Regions from separate parts of the Cytobacillus sp. FSL M8-0252 genome, predicted to be linked through region 3. Evidence: riboswitches for the same ligand, from Rfam matches in the RefSeq annotation. Region 3 holds a riboswitch; each other region holds the start of a gene.
The links. A riboswitch is a leader RNA that binds a small molecule or an ion and turns the genes downstream of it on or off. The one in region 3 is predicted to bind S-adenosylmethionine.
Positions count from the first base shown of each region.

Region 1: it holds a riboswitch for S-adenosylmethionine, as region 3 does, so the genes downstream of both, MKX83_RS06700 (methionine ABC transporter ATP-binding protein) here and MKX83_RS08110 (PLP-dependent aspartate aminotransferase family protein) in region 3, are expected to answer to the same signal.
Region 2: it holds a riboswitch for S-adenosylmethionine, as region 3 does, so the genes downstream of both, MKX83_RS05875 (MetQ/NlpA family ABC transporter substrate-binding protein) here and MKX83_RS08110 (PLP-dependent aspartate aminotransferase family protein) in region 3, are expected to answer to the same signal.

Region 1 covers NZ_JBBOWZ010000001.1:1,279,799-1,283,082, reverse strand. The annotation lists gene MKX83_RS06705 (methionine ABC transporter permease) at 1-392, opposite strand, end outside; gene MKX83_RS06700 (methionine ABC transporter ATP-binding protein) at 382-1,395, opposite strand; SAM riboswitch class I at 1,479-1,585, opposite strand; gene MKX83_RS06695 (CotH kinase family protein) at 1,678-3,284, opposite strand, start outside.
Region 2 covers NZ_JBBOWZ010000001.1:1,123,634-1,126,917, reverse strand. The annotation lists gene MKX83_RS05880 (aminoglycoside phosphotransferase family protein) at 72-935, shown strand; gene MKX83_RS05875 (MetQ/NlpA family ABC transporter substrate-binding protein) at 1,018-1,842, opposite strand; SAM riboswitch class I at 1,931-2,041, opposite strand; gene MKX83_RS05870 (pyridoxal phosphate-dependent aminotransferase) at 2,282-3,284, shown strand, end outside.
Region 3 covers NZ_JBBOWZ010000001.1:1,560,418-1,563,701, reverse strand. The annotation lists gene MKX83_RS08110 (PLP-dependent aspartate aminotransferase family protein) at 1-1,438, opposite strand, end outside; SAM riboswitch class I at 1,515-1,625, opposite strand; SAM riboswitch class I at 1,806-1,906, opposite strand; gene MKX83_RS08105 (NUDIX hydrolase) at 1,972-2,598, opposite strand; gene MKX83_RS08100 (MBL fold metallo-hydrolase) at 2,632-3,284, opposite strand, start outside.

The sequences.
Region 1 (3,284 bases), 280 kb from region 3:
CCTACTGCTACTGCAGATTCAATGACTCCTTTATCTATTTCTCTTAAGGATGTTTCTACCAATCTTGCAAAAAACGGAATCGCTGCTACAGATAATGAAACAGAAGCCGCTGTAGGACCAATAGTTGAACCTGCAATTAATTTTGTTAACGGCAATAGAGCTACTAACAAAATAATATAAGGAATAGAGCGGATCAAATTGACAATCCAACCGGTAACAGCATTTACAAATCTATTCTTTAAGAACAATCCTTCGTCTGTAACGAATAATAAGATCCCTAGTGGAAGACCTAGTATAAGTGCCGCAACTAAAGAAATGGCGACCATATAAATTGTTTGTAATACAGCTGTATTTAGTTCAGGAAGTAACGCCTGAATGGACTCAAGCAACATGTTCAACTACCTCCAAATTCTGTGTTCTTTCTTGAATATATTGTATAGCTCTTTCTATTTCAGGTATTTCGCCAGTCAACTCCATAATAAAAATACCAAGAGGTACTTCTTGAATATATTCAATCTTGCCGTGAAGAATATTTCCTTTTACTTTGAATGTTTGGAACAGTTCAGAAACAACAGATTCTTCTGCTATTGCACCTTTAAATTGAATCTTAATGATTGTTCCCTTCCTGTTTTCAATCAATTGTTGTGGTAAGTCAAATTGAAGAACACTCTGAATGAAATCCTTTGTAAGTGGTTCAATTGGATTCGCAAATATATCATACACCGGTCCCTCTTCTATGACCTTTCCATCTTGCATAACAGCTAACCTATGACAAATCTCTTTGACTACTTCCATCTCATGAGTGATAAGTACGATGGTTAATCCTAGCTTTTTATTAATTGATTTTAATAAGTTCAGGATTGATTTTGTTGTTTTAGGGTCTAGAGCTGACGTGGCTTCATCGCAAAGTAAAACCTTTGGATCATTAGCGAGTGCTCTGGCTATTCCTACCCTTTGCTTTTGACCACCACTTAATTGTGTGGGATACTGATGAATTTTATCTGCTAAACCCACTAATTCTAATAGTTCTTTCACCCTGATATCTATTTCTTTCGGGCTTTTACCTGCCGCTTTTAAAGCAAAGGCAATATTCTCATACACTGTCTTCGAACTCGCTAAATAAAAATGCTGAAAAATCATACCTATCTTCTGCCTTGCTTTTCTTAATTCTTTACTTGTTAAAGATGTTAAATCAACGCCATCAATTTTCACTTCACCAGATGTCGGTCTCTCCAATAAATTTAGACAGCGTAATAAAGAACTTTTCCCTGCTCCACTATAGCCAATAATCCCGTATATTTCCCCTTCTTTAATAGAAAGGGATACATTGTCAACCCCTATTACTTGCTTCTTTTTGCTTTTATAAATTTTCACTAAATGATTGACTTCAATCATTTACCTCACCCTCCCTAAATCCTCTACAACATAAAATGAGCCTCTTTCACTTTGAAAGAGGCTCAACAAATGATTGTTATTAAACCTTATCTTTCAGAATGAAATCATTCTGCAGGATTTAGCACCTTCCCTTTAAAAGGAGGTTGCCGGACATCTTCGGGCCTGGTCCCTCAGTCTCTCTCGATAAGAATCATATTAAATTTAATGTGTTGCTTTGATAAAGGAAATTTTATCGGGTATTGAATTAATTGTCAATAGTATTTTGATTTTTTATGCATTTACTTATCTTCCTCTTCGTTTAAACAAGAAGATAAAAAAAGTTGTTCCTAATAAAGCTGTGATTAGACCCACATACAAGATGATTGCTGACGTTTTGAACTTTACTGTACTAGGTTGCTCTTCTTGTCCACGTCCCTCACCACCAGGCATACCTTCAAACCCTTCTGGTGTCTCAAAATCTCCTTCCTGCGGAAAGTCTCCATTGCCTTGCGGACGTTCAGGCATTTCACCATCAATGTTTCCTTCATTACCGTTTGGCGGTTGGAATACTTCTCCTCTTTCTTGACCTTCCTGGTCATCACCACCTGCTCGGCTAGGGAACATGTTATTGACTTCAGAAGCTTGTGATTCTACTTCTAATTCACCTGAAAGCTGAGCAAGTATCGATTCTGATCTCGCCTCAGCAAATGCTGGTAAACTCTCATCACCTTGCACTGCTTGTAGAAATTCTTCTGTTGTATAAAACTTGGTAGGATCCTGTTCTACATAAGGAAGAATCAATGTACTAATTTGTGTAGTTGTATTTTGGTAAGACTCTTTTGTCATATATTCTTCGGCAATCTTTTCAAGGTATGCTTCATATTGCTTTTTAAATTCATCATTTGCCAATAAAGCATTAAGTAAAGGCCTCTCATCTAAAGAAGTACCAGCTACAGGTTCGGAAATACTGAAATTAATCGTATCTTCACTCATTAAATTACTATTTCCCATGCCACCATCGAAGTTCCCCATTTCAGCTTGGTGAACTTGACCTTGTTCATCCTCACCTTGCCCACCTTCTCCTGGTGCTAGACCTTGTTGTTCCTGATTTTGATTTTTGTTTTGGTTTTCTTCAGCGATTGAAGAATCTCCGTTCATGCGTCCTCCGCCACCCATACCTACTCCAAAGCCGCCAAATGCCATATTATAGTCCCACGGAATGATTGAGAACTTACCATCATTTTCATATAAATAATAGTTGTGCTTCATTTGCCCTTGGTAACTATCCATGCTAACGACAGCCGTATTTACTGCAAAATATCGTAATACTTGATCCACATCTAAAGTTTTTTCTAAATTGCCACCATTATTGATACTATCTAACATATCTATTAACGCTTGTTCATCTTGCTCCTCTGATTTCAAGTTTAAACCTGAGTAATCATCAATATCATCACTTACCCATTTCAAGTCACTATTTGTACCATCTGGCTTGTACAATGATCCATATGGATTTTCAAAATATCTTCCAAGCATCACTTCGTCTACTTGTTCAACACCTAAATATAATCCCCATTCCTGACCATTAATGGTCACATACATATAAGAATAAGCAGGTGTGGGTAATCCCATATTCTCCATTAATTGATACGATAAATATTCTCGCATTTGCGTAGCATCACTAAATTGGTTATTTAGATTCAACTTTTTCAATCCATATAAAGTTTGATCGGTATAGTAATCAAAGTCTATTTTGAAGCTATAACGATCAGAATCTTCCATTCTAGCAACGGAAGAAAGGGAAGAATTCCCCTTTGTCCGAACAGCTACTTGGTTCAATTTAGTTCCATTTATCGTCACATTTGCCATCTTATATTCTTCTTCCGTCGGATTCTCTAGTATATCTTCCC
Region 2 (3,284 bases), 440 kb from region 3:
TATAAGATGTCTCGCCTATTTTCCCCCTCAAAAAACGATTTATACAAAATAATAAAAAAGGAGACTGTTCCATGAAGGAATTAATTAAAAACCATCTCCCGCATCTTCAGGAAATACAGATTGAAAGCAATCATTCTGGTTGGGATCATCATATTTATATTGTTAATCAAACATATGTCATCCGAATACCAAAAACAAAACAAGTATTAGTGAAAATAAAAAAGGAAATAAAGCTACTTCACCAGCTCTCATATCTTTCTTCCATTATTGAAATACCAAATTATCTTCCATTTTATAATAAAGACGGACAAATGATTGGTGTTTTTTACCACTTCATTAAAGGACAAGCATTATCTCATTCATTGATTACTCCTCCTTTATATGAAGCCAAGCGGTTAGGAACATTTCTTACAGAATTACATCGTCTGGATATAGATGAAGCAAAGAAATGTAATATAGAAGAACTACATAGTGAAAATTATTGGGCGCAATTACATCAAGCCCTGATTAAAAAAATATTTCCGTTCTTAAAAGACGCAGAAAAAGAAGAAATTGATAAAATGTTTTTAGCGGTGTCAAAATTTAAAGAAGCAAAAGTGGTGATTCATGGTGATCTAACAAGTGCCAATATCCTTTATCATCCAAGCAAAAAGGAAATATCAGGAATTATAGACTTTACAGATACGCAAATAGGGGACCCGGCGTTTGACTTTGCAGGGCTATATTGGGATTTCGGAGATCAATTCACCAAAGAAGCTCTCGCATCTTATCAAACAAAATTCAATAAAGATGAAATGTATAGAAGAGTCACTTCCTTTTACGGCTTACAACCAATATTTCACAAATGGTTGAAAAACGTCAATGACCAGGATGAAAAAGTTGTTCGACAATCCATAAGTACAGGAATGACCAAAATACAAATTATGCACAGATAAGTTTAACAGTATTCTACAACTATTATTAGAAACCGGACAAATCCATATAATTTTGTCCGGTTTCTTGCTTATTATTACTTCGTTATTTCATCCACGCTGGCTTTCCAAATCCTTGAAACTCTTCGTCGATAATTTTTTCAAATTCTGCAGACTCGACCACTTCTTTTAAGTCTTTCGCATATTGTTTATCTTCAAAGTCTGCTTTAACTGCAACCACGTTGCGATAATCATCAAGCATATTTTCTAGTGCTAATGCACTTAATAAGTCCATATCGGCTGCCAACGCAAAGTTACCAGGAACTGCAGCAAGATCCACACCCTCAAGAGATCTTGGTAATTGTCCTGCTTCAATCGGTTGAAAAACTAAATTCTTTTTATTCTCCTTCACATCTTTTTCAGATACTGTTAGTGGATCGGCGTTTTCATCAATCGTAATTAGACCTTCGTCATTTAACGTATTTAAAGCGCGTGCTGCATTCGTTGGGTCATTTGGAATAGCAATGGTTGCACCGTCTTTAATCTCATCAATTGAATTAAACACATTCGAGTAAATCCCCATTGGGGCTGTTGGTACAATAATTAATGGTGCTAAGTCCATGTTATTTTCTTTCTCAAAATTCTCCAAGTAAATTGTATGTTGGAAAAGGTTAGCTTGTATATCATCTTCATTTAAAGCTTTGTTAGGTTGGATATAATCGCTAAACTCTACGACAGTTACTTTATATCCTTTTTCCTCTAGACCAGGTACAATAGCTTTTTTCAACATATCACTATAAGGACCGGCAGTAGCACCAATTTTTAGTTCTTTCGTTTCATCCACCTTTTCTCCACTCGTGTCTGAACCTCCGCCACATGCTGTTAGTAAACAAACAGTTGCAATGAATAAAACAATTAGCCACTTTCTCATTATGTTTCCTCCCCATAGCTGTAACCAGAATTTTAACCAATAAAAAAAGCCACTATTCATCATCTGAAAGAGGCATTGGTTTTATTCCGCCTTATCTTTCAGAATGAATGGATATCATTCTGCAGGAATTGGCACCTTCCCAATATTGGGGGTTGCCGGACGTCATAGGGCCTAGTCCCTCAGTCTCTCTGGATAAGCTTTTCATTTAATTTTTATGATATGATATTACTACTCTCTTTTATTTTTGTCAATGTTCGAAATAATGCTACATCCAATCTCCCAAGAAAATGGGTTTAGTGATCCAACTACCTTTCCTTTATTCTTTTAAAACAAAAAAGGAAATCGAATATTTCCTTTTATATAAAATTAACTGGACAATTTGTCTTTTTGGTTATAAAATGCGTTCGTATATAGATTAAATGAATGAAGGTGGATTAAAATGGAATTATCGCATCGTTTGAAGCAATTACCTCAACAATTTTTTGCTTCCCTTGTTCAAAAAGTTGCTGCTGCAAAACTTGAAGGCAGAGATGTTATTAACCTAGGACAAGGCAATCCCGACCAGCCAACACCTGCACATATTGTACAATCACTTCAGCAAGCTGCAGAAGACCCAATGACACATAAATATTCTCCTTTTAGAGGAATTAATGAATTAAAGAAGGCCGCCGCTTCCTTTTATGCGCGTGAATATGGGGTAGAAATTGAGCCTGAAAAAGAAGTAGCTATCCTTTTTGGCGCAAAAGCAGGTTTAGTAGAAATTCCATTATGCCTACTCAATGAGGGAGATTTAATGCTCTTACCAGATCCAGGTTACCCTGATTATGAATCTGGTGCGGTTTTGGCAAATGTAAAATACGAAACCTTTCCTTTAAAAGAAGCAAATCAGTTTCTACCTGATTACTCGCAATTTACAGAAAAACAAAAAAAGGATGCCCGCCTACTATTTTTGAATTATCCTAATAATCCAACAGGCGCGACAGCTGATTCCACATTTTTTGAAGAAACTGTTGCTTTTGCTAAGGAAAACAACATTACCATCTTGCATGATTTTGCTTATGGTGCTATCGGCTTTGATGGAAAGAAACCTGAAAGTTTCTTAGCCACAGCCGGAGCGAAAGACGTTGGTATTGAAATGTATACATTATCAAAAACATATAATATGGCTGGGTGGAGAATTGGATTTGCAGTTGGAAATGAACAAATCATTGAAGCCATCAACCTTCTTCAAGACCATATGTATGTAAGCTTATTCCCTGCGATTCAAAAAGCTGCAGCCGATGCATTAAATGGGGATCAAACAAGTGTAGACGAACTTGTTGCTCGATATGAGAGACGTAGAAATGCATTCATGAACGCTTGTGAAAAGGTTGGCTGGCACGGCAAGTCTCCTTCAGGATCGTTTTTTGCTTGGATGCCAGTGCCTGAAGGATACAATAGTG
Region 3 (3,284 bases):
CACTTAATCCAACAACAGCTATCCTTTTTGCTCTTTGCAGTTCTTTGCCATCCACATCTTCTTTTAATGAGGATGATTGTAATGCCCATCGAATAACACCTTCATCATTTACTGCTGTTTCTCCTTTTTGTTCTCCCTTCGAAGAAATACCAGTCGCTTCATAGAAGGCTTGATCTAAGTCATTGGTTAAATCTCTAACCGATTCAATCCCAACTGATAAACGTATGAGTTCCTCACTTACACCGCTTTTAATTAAATCTTCTGCACTTAACTGTTGATGTGTGGTTGAAGCCGGATGAATAATGAGTGACTTCGCATCACCTACATTGGCTACATGAGACCACAATGCAATGGTATCTATCACTTTTTTACCCGCATCTCGGCCACCTTTAATACCGAAGTTCACAATGGAACCGAAGCCAGTGTTTAAATATTTCTTCGCGAGTTCATGCCCTGGATGCTCTGCTAAACCTGGATATGCGACCCAATCGACAGCTGGATGAGCGTTTAAGAAATGGGCTATCTTCGCTGCATTTTCCGTATGTTTCTCTATACGTAAATGGAGTGTTTCCAATCCTTGGAGTAAAAGAAATGCACTATGTGGGCTTAATGATGACCCAAAATCGCGCAGCAACTGAACACGAAGCTTTGTACTGAAAGCGAGAGTACCAAACTCATTCGCATAAACAATACCGTTATAACTTGGGTCTGGCTGAGTAAAACCAGGAAACTTATCATGATTCCAATTAAATCGTCCGCCATCAACTACAAGTCCACCAATTGTTGTTCCATGACCTCCAATCCATTTTGTTGCCGAGTGAATGACAATATCTGCACCCCATTGGATTGGTTTGCAAAGATAAGGTGAAGCGAAAGTATTATCAATAATAAGAGGAATATCATTTTCATGAGCAATATTTGCAACTGCCTCTACATCTAGGACATGAAGACTTGGGTTCCCAATAATCTCTCCATATAAAGCCTTAGTTTTTGGCGTAATCGCTTTACGGTAATTCTCAGGGTCAGAACCATCAACAAAATGAACTTTAATCCCATATTTCGGAAGTGTTATAGCAAAAAGATTATATGTTCCACCATAAAGGTTCGAAGCTGCAACAATCTCATCACCCGCTTGGGCAATATTCATAATCGAAAGAGCTATAGCTGCCATTCCAGATGAAGTCGCTACTGCCGCTACCCCATCTTCTAATAAAGCAATACGTTTTTCTAATACATCTACCGTTGGATTACCGATTCGTGAATAGATATTTCCCGTCTCATCCAATGAAAATAGGCTTTGCGCATGATCTGTATTATGAAAAACATATGAACTCGTTTGATAAATAGGAACTGCACGAGATCCCGTTGTCGGGTCTGGTGATTGACCTCCATGTAATAAAATCGTCTCATCATCATAAGTGTTAAATTGATTCGTCATTATATACTCTCCTCTACTTTTTAGTCGGATAATTAAAATAAATAACCCCCTCTTCATAAGAAGAGGGGGTTGCCTCATCTTATCTTCCAGACATTCACTGCCTGCAGGATTTAGCACCTTTTCAAGCATTTGCTTGAAGGTTGCCGGACTTCATAGGGCCTGATCCCTCCGTCACTCTCGATAAGAAATATTTTATTTTTTAAAGCGTTAATACTTTAATTACAAATAGAATTATATCCAAAAAACAAATTGTCGTCAATATAAAATCTGAATATATTTTATATTCCAATAAAATATTGGCTCTATCACATAAAAAACCCTTCCACCAAGAAGGGCAGAAGGGCTTTGAATTCACACGCTCACCTTCTCCTTATCTTTGGATAATATCCTCTGAAATTGGCACCATACAAAAGATTGCTGGTTGCCGAGGCTTCACTGGGTCAGTCCCTCCGCCTCTCTGGATAAGAAGTTCTATTTATTTGTTTAACATCATATACCCTTTTATAGGGAATCGTCAATAACATTTTGAAAATTTATTTATTTTCATCCTGGATAAGTGTCAAAAAATGATACAGTATCTTAGCTGTTAACCCCCATATCACATGACCTTTATAAGTATAAAAAATTTCTTGCATCCTTCGCGTTTGCCATTTATATTTTTCCCCATTAGGAATGAGATGATAAGGGAAGCTACTATTAGGCTCTGGCTTCATCTCAATATAATGAATTGATGGTCCCTCTTTCAAAAAATAAGTAAGTGGTACTGTGAAAATTTGATCCACTTCCTCTGGATTTAGCTTAAGATCACTGATGCTCTCTATTGTGCCTACAAACGGATAAATCACTGTATCATAAGGTGTCACTACATAATCAAGTTCTGAAAAAACAGAGACTTCTCCAATTGGGATACCTAACTCTTCACTGGTCTCCCTTTTTGCCGTCTCAATCAAATCCACATCGTCTTGATCCATTTTCCCCCCAGGAAAGCAAATTTCCCCTGGCTGTCTTCTCATAGATAAAGACCGTACTTCAAACAAAATATGTATTTCTCCATCTTTTTCTATTAGGGGAAGAAGAACAGCGAATTTATCCAATCTAGAGCTACCCAATATATCTGATTGACGATGCTGTATCTCTGATCTTATTTCTTCCAAATCCATGTTAATTACCTCCAAACCACACGACTTAAATCTTTATTTCTCTTTCTGCAATCTATCAATCATCCCCATTGTGCAGACATTTAAATCTAAGCCTATTAGCTTCTTATCCTCTGCACTAAGTTCAACATCGTGCGCTGTTAATAAATAATGTTTTACTTGTTCCAACAATTCCGATTGTATGGCTTCCTGCATTTTTATTATGTCATTTCCTTGGAGAAAAACGTCATCTGCAACTGAAGTAAATATAGGTAACCAATAACGAATTTGTGTAAAAACATCCTTTGGTTCAGGGCCCTCACCATAATGCCCAAAAAAGATATGTTGTGGTTGAAGTGATTCGATTTTTTCAACAGAAGATAACATCGCCTCTGGATCAAACTGATTAGGAGAAGTCGATGGCAGGACTAATGGATATCCTTTTCTTGCTATGCCAGGATAAAATACGCCAATTGTATCGCCAGTAAAGAAGCCATTACTTTTCGAATCATGGATTGAAAAGTGGTGCTTTGCATGGCCAGGGGTATCATAGAAAGTTAACAAACGTCCACCGATATCCAATGATTGTCCCTCTTCCATCGCGACTAACCTCTTCTCATCAATTGGCACAATCGGATTAAATAGTTGATCAAACTCATCGCCATATACCATTCTAGCACCAGCAATTAATTTACTAGGGTCAGCTAAAT